Variovorax sp. PBL-E5: one gene and its partner. The protein of the gene in region 1 binds, or shares a complex with, the protein of each later gene. Links are inferred from orthologs where the notes say so. Each region holds a gene or a part of one and is shown on either strand. Other genes may lie near its edges.

The links. The genes of interacting proteins can lie anywhere in the genome.
Region 2: the proteins of katE (region 1) and hfq are in contact, whole or in part, in a crystal structure (PDB 3VU3), measured with the Escherichia coli proteins. The link is inferred for Variovorax sp. PBL-E5 from one-to-one orthologs.

Annotation. Positions count from the first base shown.
Region 1 is NZ_LR594671.1:5,123,492-5,131,028, forward strand. Bases 1,764-4,753 are described here. They hold katE (catalase HPII), read right to left. Parts: upstream 4,353-4,753; coding sequence 2,175-4,352; downstream 1,764-2,174. Other genes in these bases: WDLP6_RS24950 (SPW repeat protein), read right to left, coding at 1,764-2,094; WDLP6_RS24960 (hypothetical protein), read right to left, coding at 4,403-4,549. Also shown: WDLP6_RS24945 (CHAT domain-containing protein), read right to left, coding at 1-1,521; more of WDLP6_RS24950, read right to left, coding at 1,732-1,763; WDLP6_RS24965 (transglutaminase-like domain-containing protein), read left to right, coding at 4,849-5,667; ligD (DNA ligase D), read right to left, coding at 5,683-7,537.
Region 2 is NZ_LR594671.1:2,085,463-2,090,596, reverse strand. The notes cover bases 2,274-5,134. They hold hfq (RNA chaperone Hfq), read right to left. Parts: upstream 3,897-5,134; coding sequence 3,651-3,896; downstream 2,274-3,650. Other genes in these bases: der (ribosome biogenesis GTPase Der), read right to left, coding at 4,101-5,134; hflX (GTPase HflX), read right to left, coding at 2,425-3,597; hflK (FtsH protease activity modulator HflK), read right to left, coding at 2,274-2,350. In the rest of the region: WDLP6_RS10225 (DUF2065 domain-containing protein), read right to left, coding at 1-36; protease modulator HflC, read right to left, coding at 49-966; more of hflK, read right to left, coding at 986-2,273. UniProt on the Escherichia coli protein: RNA chaperone that binds small regulatory RNA (sRNAs) and mRNAs to facilitate mRNA translational regulation in response to envelope stress, environmental stress and changes in metabolite concentrations.

The DNA.
Region 1 (7,537 bases):
CACGGCATCGACCTGCGGCGAACGCTGCGCCAGCCGCACCGCGATGCTCATCGACGGCGCCACTGAAACGGGGTGCGTCTCGATCACGTAGCGGCCGTCGAGCCGCAGCGCCTGGAAGGGCAGGTAATGCAGCGGCCCGTGCGGCACGATGATGAGCCGCTCGCCGGCCGCGAGCCGGAGCGGGCCGAGCAGCGCGGCGCCGAGCTTGTCGGCATTGGCGATCGCCGCGCGGCGCCCGCGCACCACCGAGTTGCGGAAGGTCTCGACCGCTTCGTTCAGGTCGTCGCGCTTGATCGGGATGCTGGTCGCACGGATGTCGGTCGGGCTCACGACCCAGACCTGCAGGCGCTCCGGCAGCGAATGGAACTGCACCACGCGCTCGTCCGGCCGCAGGGTGCGCTGCAGCGTCGCGAGGTCGACCGTGGCCGCGGCTTCCTCGCTCACGCGCGCGCGGCCGCGCACGGCGTCGAGCAGCGCGCGCGAGCGGCTGCGCTCGCTGACCTCGAAGGCGCGGCGCGTGTCGCCGATGTCGCTGTAGAGCCCGACCCCGCGCTCGAACACCGTCTGCAGGTCCGAGAACAGCCCCATCTTGAATTCCTCGCTGCGGAACTTGGCGCGCACGCCGTCGACGTCGCCGAGCGCATGGCCCACCGCTTCGGCCGCGGCCTGCTTGTCGCCCAGCGCGAGATCGCTCTGCGCCACGCCGTCCCAGGCCCAGAGCTGGAAGTAGCCGCTGTCGACGCCGGCCTGGCGCAGGGTCAGCTGGCGGTAGAGATCGCGTGCCTCGGCCGGCTTGTTCTCGGCCAGCAGCAGGCGCGCGCGGGTGCGGTCGAGCTGCGCGGCCAGCGAGGCCTCGCGCGGCGGCGGCAGCGTGCCGAGCAGCTGCCGCGCGCGCGGCGCGTCGCCCGATTCGATCAGCGCGTTGACCAGCGAGGCCTGCACCAGCGGCGCATAGCGCTGCGAGCTGTTGGCGAGCGCCGTGTCGTAGCTGGTCACCGCGATCGCGTAGTCGCCGCGGCGCGTCTGCACGTCGCCGATCACCTTGTAGGCCGGCCCGACCACCAGCTTGGGATCGCGCGCCGGATGCTTGAGCGCCTCGCGCGCGAACTCCTCGGCCTTGTCGAGCTGGCCCGAGTAGCTGTAGACGATGGCCAGATCGCGGTTGGCCATCGCCAGCAGGTTCGGGTCGCGCGTGGTGTTGGCCAGGTGCAGCGCCTTGCTGGCGGCGCGCACGCTCTGGCGGAATTCGCCGGCCTCGGCCAGCGCGACGGCCTGGCTGCAGTACTGGTAGCCCGAGAGCTTGATGCTGTCCTGCGCGTAGAGGATGGCGCCGTCGTTGGTCAGCGCGAGCAGGGTGTCGGTGTCGGCCAGCCGCGCCTGCTCGGCCTTGCTCGCCGCCGCCTCGGCGTCGGGCGCCTGCGCCACCGCCCATTGCATCGCGGCGAGTGCGCCGGCGCCGAGCGCCAGCACGATCCACCTGCGCGCGCGGCGCGCCCATCCGAAGCTCGACAACCGTTCCATTCGACCCCCGCGCGCTGCCTGTAGGCCCGCAGTGCGCGAACCACCGACGCCGCGAAAGTGCGCGCCTCTCAGACCTCGTGCTGAAAGTCTAGGAGCGGGGTCCGACCCCGCCTATTCGCAATACGGTCTAGCGCAAAGGGCGTAGGCCCGGTCCGTCCCCGGCCCGGCGCGGGCCGGGCCTTCGAAAACGGATGCGATCCGCCGTGCGGCTCAGTGCGCCGCGCGATGCCAGCCGGCGCTGTAGTCCTTGTCGGTCAAGAGCGTCCACAGGGCCAGCGCCGCGATCACGATGCCGGTGACGACGGCCGCGAGCATCGCGTCGCGCTGCATGCTGAAGTCGAGCACCCAGGGCGAGGCGATGAGCCACAGGCCCAGGATGCCTTCGCTCCATTCCTCCCATGCGCGCGGCACGAAGATCGCGCCCAGCGCGGCCGCGATGAGCAGCAGGCCGACGAGGACCGCGTTGCTCATCGCGTTCATCGTGTCCTGGAAGCCCAGTGCCCAGGGCGAAAGAATGACCCATACGCCGAGGATGGCATTGACGAGGTCCTGCCAGTGTTTCAGTCGCTTCATGATCACACCTCCTATGGCCGGCCGGATGCCGGCAGGTGTTGGATCGGGCGCGGGCGGCGATGTTCCTGGCCGATGCCGCCTCAGGCCGGCACGGCATCCACGTTCGGCCGGTCCCAGTGCCGGTGCTTCGCGATCGCGGCGATGAAGTCCTGCGCGATCTGCGTCGCGGCCGTGCTGTCGCCGAGGTTGGTCACCGGCGTGGCGGCCACCACCACACCCGGCGGCGGCGACTTCTGGCCGGGGCCGATGCCCAGCGTCGCGAGCAGCTGCACGCCCTCGCCGACCGTGCAGATCGCCTTGCAATGCTTGTAGGCCTCGAGCACGAAATGCACCGCATCGCCGTTGCGCGCGAGCGCTTCGACGCCGTGGCTGCCGGCCGGCACCAGCACGGCGTCGAACATGATCGAAGGCATGTTGACGAAGGTGGCATCGACCTCGAGCTGCCGCTTCGACGCGCTGGCGACGGTGCCCAGGCGCGGGCCGACCATCCTGCATTGCGCGCCGGCCGCCTCGATCGCTTCGCGGATCGGCTTGAGCGAGGCCGAGTCGATGCCGTCCGCGGCCAGGATCGCGACCTTGCGGGTCTTCACCGAACCGTCGCCGGTGTCGAGCATGCTGAGCGCCGGCGATTCGGAGATCGGCAGCGTGTCGCGATGGTCGCGAAAGCCCGCGCGGCCGGCCGCCGCCTTGGCGTCGGGCGCGCCGATGCCCAGCGGCTCGGCCACGCGGCGCGCCAGCTTCTCGTCGACGTGCGCGAGGTTGTCGACCATGCGCTGGCGGATCGCCGGCACCGCGACCTTGGACAGCTCGAAGCGGAAGGCCGCGATGATGTGTTCCTTCTCCGGCACGCTCTGGCTGTTGAAGAAAAGCCGCGCCTGGGTGAAGTGGTCGTCGAAGGACGGACTGCGCCGCCGTACCTTGGGCGGCTCGATCTCCTCGGGGAAGGACTGGAAGCCGGCGCTGCCGCCATCGACCCGGAACTCCTTGCCGTCGGCCAGCGAGTTCGGCTCGTACGCGACCTGCCCGCGCGCGATGGTCTGGCGGTGCATGCCGTCGCGCTGGAAGTTGTGGAACGGGCACACGCCCTTGTTGATCGGCAGCTCGTGGAAGTTGGCGCCGCCCAGGCGCGAGATCTGCGTGTCGGTGTACGAGAAGAGGCGCCCCTGCAGCAGCGGGTCGTTCGAGAAATCGATGCCCGGCACGACGTGGCCCGGATGGAAGGCCACCTGCTCGGTCTCGGCGAAGAAGTTGTCCGGATTGCGGTTCAGCACCATGCGGCCGATCTTCTGCACCGGCACCATCTCCTCGGGCAGCAGCTTGGTCGGGTCGAGCAGGTCGAAGCCGTAGGCATGTTCCTTGTTGGCCGGGATCATCTGCACGCCCAGTTCCCACTCGGGGAAGTCGCCGTGCTCGATCGCTTCCCAGAGGTCGCGGCGATGGAAGTCGGCATCCTTGCCGGCGATCTTCTGCGCCTCGTCCCAGAGCAGGCCGTGGATGCCGAGCCTGGGCTTCCAGTGGAACTTGACGAAGTGGCTCTCGCCGCGCGCATTGACAAAACGGAAGGTGTGGATGCCGAAGCCTTCCATCATGCGCAGGCTGCGCGGGATGGCGCGGTCCGACATCGCCCACATCAGCATGTGGGTGCTCTCGGGCATCAGCGAGGCGAAATCCCAGAAGGTGTCGTGCGCGCTGGCGGCCTGCGGCATCTCGTTGTGCGGCTCGGCCTTGACGGCGTGGATCAGGTCTGGGAACTTGATCGCGTCCTGGATGAAGAACACCGGGATGTTGTTGCCGACCAGGTCGTAGTTGCCTTCGCGCGTGTAGAACTTGACGGCGAAGCCGCGCACGTCGCGCACCGTATCGGCCGAGCCGCGCGAGCCGGCCACGGTCGAGAAGCGCACGAACACCGGCGTCTTGACCGCCGGGTCCTGCAGGAAATCGGCCGCGGTGAACTGCGACATCGACTTGTAGACCTCGAAATAGCCATGCGCCGCCGAGCCGCGTGCATGCACCGCGCGTTCGGGGATGCGCTCGTGGTCGAAGTGGGTGATCTTCTCGCGCAGGATGAAGTCCTCGAGCAGGGTCGGTCCGCGCACGCCGGCCCTGAGCGAGTTGTGGTTGTCCGGGATCTGCACGCCCTGGTTGGTGCTGAGCTGCGCGGCGGGGCCTGTGGTGAAGGCGGCCAGCTGGTCCTGCTTGGCATTGCTGCCGTCGCTGGTCTTCGGGCGACGGGCAGCCGCCTTGTTCTGTGACGTCATCGGAATTCTTTCAATAGAGAGGAGAAGCGGCGCCTCCCGGCGCCGCGGTATCAGCGGGCTTCCGCTTCGAAGAACATGTCCAGCACGCTGACCACCGCCACCACGCCGACCAGCCCTGCCGCGACGGCGACCGCCCAGACCAGGAAGTTGCCGATCCACCCATTGCTCAGGACGCCGGACAACGAGGAAAACTCCATGATTCGCTCCAAGGCCTTCGATTGAACAAGCGGCATGCGGGGCAGGCATGCCATGGACGGTGCACCAGCTTAGGTCCAGGCCGTGCGCAAACCCGTAGTGGCCGCGCGCCCCGGGGTGTGGGAGCGGCGATCTGTTCACGGTAGGAGCACACTGACGGCCTCGCGCTGCGTCCCCCGCCTACGCGGCTTCGGGCTGGTTTCGGCGCGGCGGCACGGCATCGATCGATAGGATGCGCCGAAGGCCGGCATCAAAGATGCTTGCATCGCCTCACTGCTTTCAACAGGACGACTGCCGCAACATGCTCATCCGAATCGGCTACGACATCGAACTCGGTGTCACCGCGCCCACCGCGCTGATCTACATGCTGCAGGTGCATCCGTCGCGTGCCGCCGACATCCCGGCCGGCGAGGCGATCACGATCAGCCCGCCGCTGGCCACCGACCACTACCGCGATGCGTTCGACAACCAGTGCGCGCGCGTGCATGTGCCGCTCGGTGTCGGCAGCGTGCGGCTGCGCAACACGGCGGTGGTGCACGACAGCGGCCTGCCCGATCCGGTCGACGCCGGCGCGATCGAGCACGCGCCCGCCGATCTGCCCACGCACACGCTGGCCTTCCTGCTGCCCAGCCGCTACTGCGAGGTCGACAGCGAGCTGCTGCCATTCGCCTGGGCCCATTTCTCCGGCACGGCGCCGGGCTGGCCGCGGGTGCAGGCGATCTGCGATTTCGTGCACCGGCACCTGCGCTTCGACTACCAGCGCGCACGCGCCAACCGCACCGCGCTCGAGGCCTGGCGCGAACGAATCGGCGTCTGCCGCGACTTCACGCACCTGGCCGTCACGCTGTGCCGCTGCATGAACATCCCCGCCCGCTACGTGACCGGCTATCTCGGCGACATCGGTGTGCCGCCGGTGCCCTATCCGATGGACTTCAGCGCCTGGTTCGAAGTCTGGCTCGGCGATCGCTGGCACACCTTCGATGCGCGCCACAACACGCCGCGCATCGGACGCGTCGTGATCGCGCGCGGGCGCGATGCGGCGGACGTGCCGATCACGATGGTGTTCGGTGTCAACAAGCTTCAGCGCTTCGATGTGGTCACGCAGGAAGTCAGCGCTTGAGGTGGCGTCGCACCCTCACGGCGGCGCATGGCCCAGCTTCTTCATCGCCGCGCCCAATCCCTTGCGGCTGGCGTCCATCGCGGCCCAGGGCCGGTTGCCGACGGCGAGGCGCTCGGCCGCGTTGCGCACGGTCCATTGCGCGGCGCTCTGCAGCGCCGGCAGCTCGTCCCAATCCAGCGGCACCGAGATGCCCAGCCCCGGACGCGAACGCGCCGACCACGCGCTGACCGTGGTCGCGCCGAAGCCGTTGCGCAGGTAGTCGACGAAGATCTTGCCGACCCGGTTGCGCGGACCGCTCCTGGCCACGAAGCGATCGGGAATGGTCTCGGCCAGATGCGCGACCACGGCCTGCGAGAAACCCTTCACCGCGTCCCACCCGTAGCGGCGGCGGATCGGCACCACCACGTGCAGGCCCTTGCCGCCGCTGGTCTTGAGAAAGGCCGGCAGGCCGAGCTCGGTGAGCAGCGTCTGCACCAGCAGCGCGGCCTCCTGCATGCGCGCCCAGGCAACGCCTTCGCCCGGATCGAGGTCGAAGGTCATGCGGTCGGGCTGGCCGATCGCGTTCGAGGTCGCGTTCCAGGTGTGGAATTCGATCACGTTCATCTGCGCGGCCGAGAGCAGCCCGCGTTCGGCATCGATCTGCAGCAGCGGATCATGGTCGGGGTCGAGCGCTGGATCGAGCAGCTTCACGCCGGGCAGCTCGCTTTTCTGCGCATGCTTCTGGAAGAAGAGCTCGCCGCCGACGCCATCGGGCGCGCGCACCAGCGCGACCGGCCGGCGCTTCAGGTGCGGCAGCATGAGCGCGCCGACCTGCGCGTAGTAGGCGACCAGCTCGCCCTTGGTGATGCCGCTCGCCGTGTCGATCACGCGCTCGGCGTGGGTGATGCGCATGTCCATGGGTTTCGATGCTCCTTGACGGGGCCCACGCGCGGCCGGTGCGGCAGCGGCGCAAGCGATGGATGAAAGGGCTTGCGGCGTCTCGCGCCGGACCTCGGCCGCAGGCTTGTCGATGCGCAGGCCCTGGAAGGCCGAATGGCGAATGCGCCCTTCGTGCGTCCACGCGCCGAACACCACCTCGGCCACCAGCACGGGCCGCACCCATTGCGCCTTGACGCCGGCGGGCCGGGTCGCGAACGGGCAGTCGCCGGTCTGCTCGCGGTCGAGCCTGGCCTTGATGTCCTTCAACCGGCCGGCATCGAAGCCGGTGCCGACATTGCCGCAGTACTGCAGCATGCCTTCGTCGTCGTACACGCCGAGCAGCAAGGCGCCGAAGCCCGCGCGCGCGCCCTTGGGCGCGGTGTGGCCGCCGATCACGAACTCCTGCCGCAGCTGATTCTTGAGCTTGATCCAGTCGGGCGAGCGCCGCGACACGTAGCCCGAGCCCTTGCGTTTGCCGACGATGCCCTCGAAGCCGAGGCGCGCCGCGGAAAGCAGCAGGTCGCGCGGCGCGGCCTCGAAGGCTTCGCTCATGCGCAGCGGCGGAGGCGGCCTGTCGCCGAGCAGCGCGGCCAGCCGCGCCCGGCGTTCTTCCACCGGCATGGCGCGCAGATCGCGGCCGTCCAGGAAAGGCGCATCGAAGAGCCAGTAGACGATGGCGTTCGTCGACGCGCGGTCGAAGGCATTCTGCAAGGCCTGGAAGTCGGGCGCGCCCTGCGCGTTCTCGACCACGATCTCGCCGTCCAGCCAGGCCGAACGCGTGGGCAGCTTCGCGAGGGCCTTCGCCAGCGCGGGCAGCCTGTCGGTCCAGTCGTGACCGTTGCGCGTGATGCAGCGCACCTTGCCGCCGTCGATGCGGGTCAGCAGCCGATAGCCGTCGAACTTGAGTTCGTAGAGCCAGTCGCCGGGCGATGCGGGCGGCGCGGCGACCAGC
Region 2 (5,134 bases), 3.0 Mb from region 1 along the record:
GAGCGCGATGGCGCTCCAGAAAGTATCGCTGCTCACACCCGACCGTCGTCAGCGGCGCGGCGGCGCGGCCGTGGTGCTTGGCGCCGTCGTCGATCCCGAACTGCGCATGGCGCGGAAGAAATCCGACGAAGGATCCAGCACCATGACGTCGCTCTTCTTGTTGAAGCTCTGCTTGTAGGCATCGAGGCTGCGGTAGAACAGCGCGAACTGTGGATCGCGGCCGAAGGCGTCGGCGTAGGTCGAAGCAGCCTTGGCATCGCCCTCGCCCTTGATCTTCTGCGCGTCGCGGTAGGCGTTGGCGACGATCACCTCGCGCTGGCGGTCGGCGTCGGCGCGGATCTTCTCGCCCTCGGCGACGCCGGTCGAACGCAGTTCGTTGGCCACGCGCTTGCGCTCGGCCTCCATGCGGCGGTAGACCGATTCGGTGATCGCTTCGACGTAGTCGACGCGCGTGATGCGCACATCGATGACGTCCACGCCCCAGGGCTTGGCACCCTTCACGACCGACAGCACCTCGCGCTGCACGTCGGCCATCAGCTGCTCGCGGCGCACCGAGATCAGATCGCGCACGGTGCGCTTGTTGATGTTTTCCTGGAACGCGTTGCGCACCACGCGGTTGAGTTGCATCGCGCCCGCGTTCTCGTCGAGGCCGACGTTGCGGATGTATTCCGACGGATTGCTGATGCGCCAGCGCACGTACCAGTCGATCACCACGCGCTGCTTCTCCGCCGTGAGCATCGGTTCGGGATCGATGCTCGACAGCGTGAGCAGGCGCTTGTCGATGTACGACACGTTCTGGAACGGCGGCGGCAGCTTGAAGTTCAGGCCCGGCTCGGTGATCACTTCCTTGATCTGTCCGAGCGCATAGACCACGCCGAACTGGCGCTGGTCGACGACGAAGACCGTCGAGCTCAGCAGCACAAGCAGCACGAGGATCGACGTGGCGATGAATCCGATTCTGTTCATGAATGTGTTCCTCGGCGCATCAGCGGACATCGCGGTCGCGTGAGCGGCCGTCGCGTGCGCGCGCATCGCCCACGGAAGAAGGAGGTGCGACCGGAATGACCGACGACTGCGAAGGCGCCGTGCCGGCCACGTTGGGGCTGGCGGCATCGACCGGCGTGGCGGGCGCGTTCTGCGCGGCCTGCTGGATCAGCTTGTCGAGCGGCAGGTAGAGCAGGTTCGAGCCCTGCTTGGAATCGATCAGCACCTTGGTCGTGCTGGCGTAGATCTGCTGCATCGCATCGGTGTACATGCGATCGCGCGTGACTTGCGGCGCCTTCTGGTATTCCGCGAGCACGGAGCCGAAGCGCTGTGCGTCGCCCTGCGCCTGCGCAATGATCCGCGCCTTGTACGCCTCGGATTCTTCCTTGAGCCGCGATGCGGTGCCGGTGGCGCGCGGCACCACGTCGTTCGCATAGGCCTGGGCTTCGTTCTTGGTGCGCTCGCGCTCCTGGCCGGCCTTGAGCACGTCGTCGAAGGCAGCCTGCACCTGCTCGGGCGGCCGCACGCCGCCCTGCTGCAGGTTGATGCCGACGATCTCGACGCCGACCTTGTAGCGGTCGAGGATGGTCTGCATCAGCGTGCGCACGCGCGGCGCGATCTGGTCGCGCTCCTCGGCGAGGGCGGCATCCATCTTCATCTTGCCGACCACTTCGCGCACGGCCGTCTCGGCCACCTGCACCACCGTGTCGGCGGGGTTCTTGCTCTCGTACAGGTAGGCGCGCGCATCGCTCAGGCGGTATTGCACGGCGAACTTGATCTCGACGATGTTCTCGTCCTCGGTCAGCATGGCCGACTCGCGCAGGCCGGTCGAACGCACGATGGCGTCACGGCCCACGTCGGTGGAGCGGATCTGCGTCACGACCACGAGTTCATGGCGCTGGATCGGATAAGGCAGACGCCAGTTGAAGCCCGCGCCCACGGTCGCCTTGTAGCGACCGAACTGGGTGATGACGGCCTGCTGTCCTTCGTTGACGATGAAGAACCCGGTGCCCAGCCAGATCAGGATCGCCACCGCGATGACCAGGCCCACGCCGAAGCCCGCATTCTTCATGTCGGGCTTGAGACCGCCACCACCGCCGCCATTGCCGTTGCCGCCGTTCGGACGGTTGCCGCCGCCGCGCCCGCCGCCGAACAGGCCACCGAGCTTGCGGTTGAAGTCGCGCCACAGTTCATCGAGGTCCGGCGGTCCCTGGTTCGGACCCTGGCCACGCGGGCGGTTGTTGTTGTTGTTGTTGCCGGAAGGCGGAGGCGCGGGGGGCTCTCCGTCAGGCCGGTTGGCGGCAGGACGATCGCCGCCGGACGCGGAGTCGTCGCGCCCCCACCGCCCATCGTTCAGGTTGAACATGCCCTGGAACCGTCTCCACACTGGCTTTGCATTCATTCGTTCTGTTCTCTCGTCAGTGAGGTGATTGTGCCCAATCAGTGAGGGGCCTCGTGCAATTCGGGGTCTGGTTCTGGGGTCATGGCCGATTCGCCCGCAGGACGCGATCGCTGTGCGAGCTCGGCCCGGAGCGCCGGGACGCCCTCGCCGGTATGCGCGCTCACGAAGATCCGGGGCACCTGCATGCCATCGATGTCCATCTCGTCGCTCAGATGCAGGGGCTTGCGCGTACTTTCAAGTGCATCGAGCTTGTTGAATACCAGCAGCTGGGGCACGGTGTCGGCGCCGATCTCCCTGAGCACCGCCTGCACTTCGGCCATCTGTTCAGGATGGTGAGGGTTGGACACGTCCACCACGTGCAGCAGCAGGTCGGCATCGACCGCTTCCTGCAGCGTGGCCTTGAACGCATCCACCAGGCCGTGCGGCAGCTCGCGGATGAAGCCGACCGTGTCGGAGATCGAGACCTTGCGGCGCGCATCCCCCAGGTACAGGTGGCGCGTGGTGGTGTCGAGCGTCGCGAACAATTGGTCGGCCGCATAGGCGCGCGCCTTGACCAGTGCATTGAACAGGGAAGACTTGCCGGCATTGGTGTAGCCGACCAGCGAGATGTTGAAGGTATCGCGCCGTTCGCGCTGGCGGCGCTGCGTGCCGCGCTGGCGCTGCACCTTGACGAGCCGCTCGCGCGTGCGCTTGATGGACTCGCCGATCATGCGCCGGTCGAGTTCGATCTGCGTTTCGCCGGGCCCCCCGCGCGTGCCGATGCCGCCGCGCTGGCGCTCCAGGTGGGACCAGCGCCGCACGAGGCGCGTGCTGAGGTACTGCAGCCGCGCCAACTCGACCTGCAGCTTGCCTTCGTGCGAGCGCGCGCGCTGGGCGAAGATCTCGAGGATGAGGAAGGTGCGGTCGTACACCGCCACCCCGAGCTGGCGCTCGAGGTTGCGCTGCTGTGCCGGGCTCAGCGCCTGGTCGAAGATGACTTCGCTGGCGCGATGCAGTTCGGCCAGCTCGCGGATCTCGTCGGCCTTGCCGCTGCCGACGAACAGCGCGGCGTCGGGCGCACGGCGTTTGCACACGAGGCGGGCGACCGGCTCGAGGCCTGCCGTTTGCGCGAGCAGGCCGAGCTCTTCGAGCTCGCCGTCGAAATGGGGCAACCCGAAATCAACGCCGACGAGAACGACGGCGCCGCCTTTCCGGGGAATCAGTTCAGACAAACGGAATCAGGATGGAAAAAGCGCGGCGGACGAACCGCCGCGCTCCGTGCCGTTCACGCGGCTGCGTCGTCGCTCTCGGCAGCCGAGAAGTTGACGGCCCGCCCTGGCACGATGGTGGAGATGGCATGCTTGTAGACCATCTGTGTCACCGTATTGCGAAGCAACACGACATACTGGTCGAACGACTCGATCTGGCCTTGCAGCTTGATGCCGTTGACCAGATAGATCGAAACCGGCACGTGCTCGCGACGCAAGGTGTTCAGAAAGGGGTCTTGTAGAAGTTGCCCTTTATTGCTCACGATATTCTCCGTGTTCAAGAGTAGTTGTTGGACCGGTCACCTTAACACAGGGTTTCCGCGCTGCAGCAACAAAGGCCAATGGCCTTCCAAAAATAACGGCACTTAAAAGACGGAACTTGAGCCGCAGGCGCGAGTCATCGGCCGTCATTGGAAGCCAAGCCGCGCGCCCATTCAGCGCGTTGTCAGCGCACGGCCCGCTGGCGTTCAGCCGCGGTCGTCCTTGCCGGCGTAGGGGTTGTGCGAGGTCTTGAGCTCGATGCGCAGCGGCGTGCCGACCAGATCGAACTCCTTGCGGAAGCGTCCTTCGAGGAATCGCTTGTAAGCATCGGTGACGTGCTCCAGCGAGTTGCCGTGGATCACGATCACCGGCGGGTTCATGCCGCCCTGGTGCGCATAGCGCAGCTTCGGCCGGAACATGCCGGACTTCTTGGGCGCCTGGAACTGCACCGCCTCCAGCAGCAGGCGCGTGAGCACGGGCGTCGACATCTTGCGCGTGGCGGACTTGTGGGCCTGCGCGATGGCCTGCCACACGGGGCCCAAGCCCTGGCGCTTGATGGCCGAGATGAAATGCAGCGCGGCGAACTTGAGAAAAGGCAGCCGCGTTTCGATCTGGCGCTGGATCTGCTCGCGCTGGTAGCTGTCGACCGCATCCCACTTGTTGATCGCGATCACCACCGCGCGGCCGCTTTCGAGGATGTAGCCCGCGATGTGCGCGTCCTGGTCGGTCACGCCCTGCGTGGCGTCGAGCAGCAGCAGCACGACGTTCGCCGACTCGATGGCCTGCAGCGTCTTGACCACGGAGAACTTCTCGATCGCCTCGAACACCTTGCCGCGGCGCCGCAGCCCCGCCGTGTCGATCAGCTCGAAGCGCTGGCCGTTGCGCTCGAAGGGCACGGTGATCGCATCGCGCGTGGTGCCGGGCAGATCGAAGGCGACCAGGCGTTCCTCGCCGAGCCAGGTGTTGATCAGCGTCGACTTGCCGACGTTCGGGCGGCCTGCGACCGCCAGCTTGGTCGGCTTGTTGACATCCTCTTCGTCGGCTTCGTCGCCGGGCTCGGGCAGGTTCAGCGGCTCGAGCGCAAGCTGGACCAGATCGCGAATGCCCTGCCCGTGTGCCGCCGAGATGCCGTGCACCTCGCCGAAGCCGAGTTCGTAGAAGTCGACCAGCTTCGTGCCGTCGTGCATGCCTTCGGCCTTGTTGGCCACCAGCACGCAGGGCTTGCCGAGCCGGCGCAGCT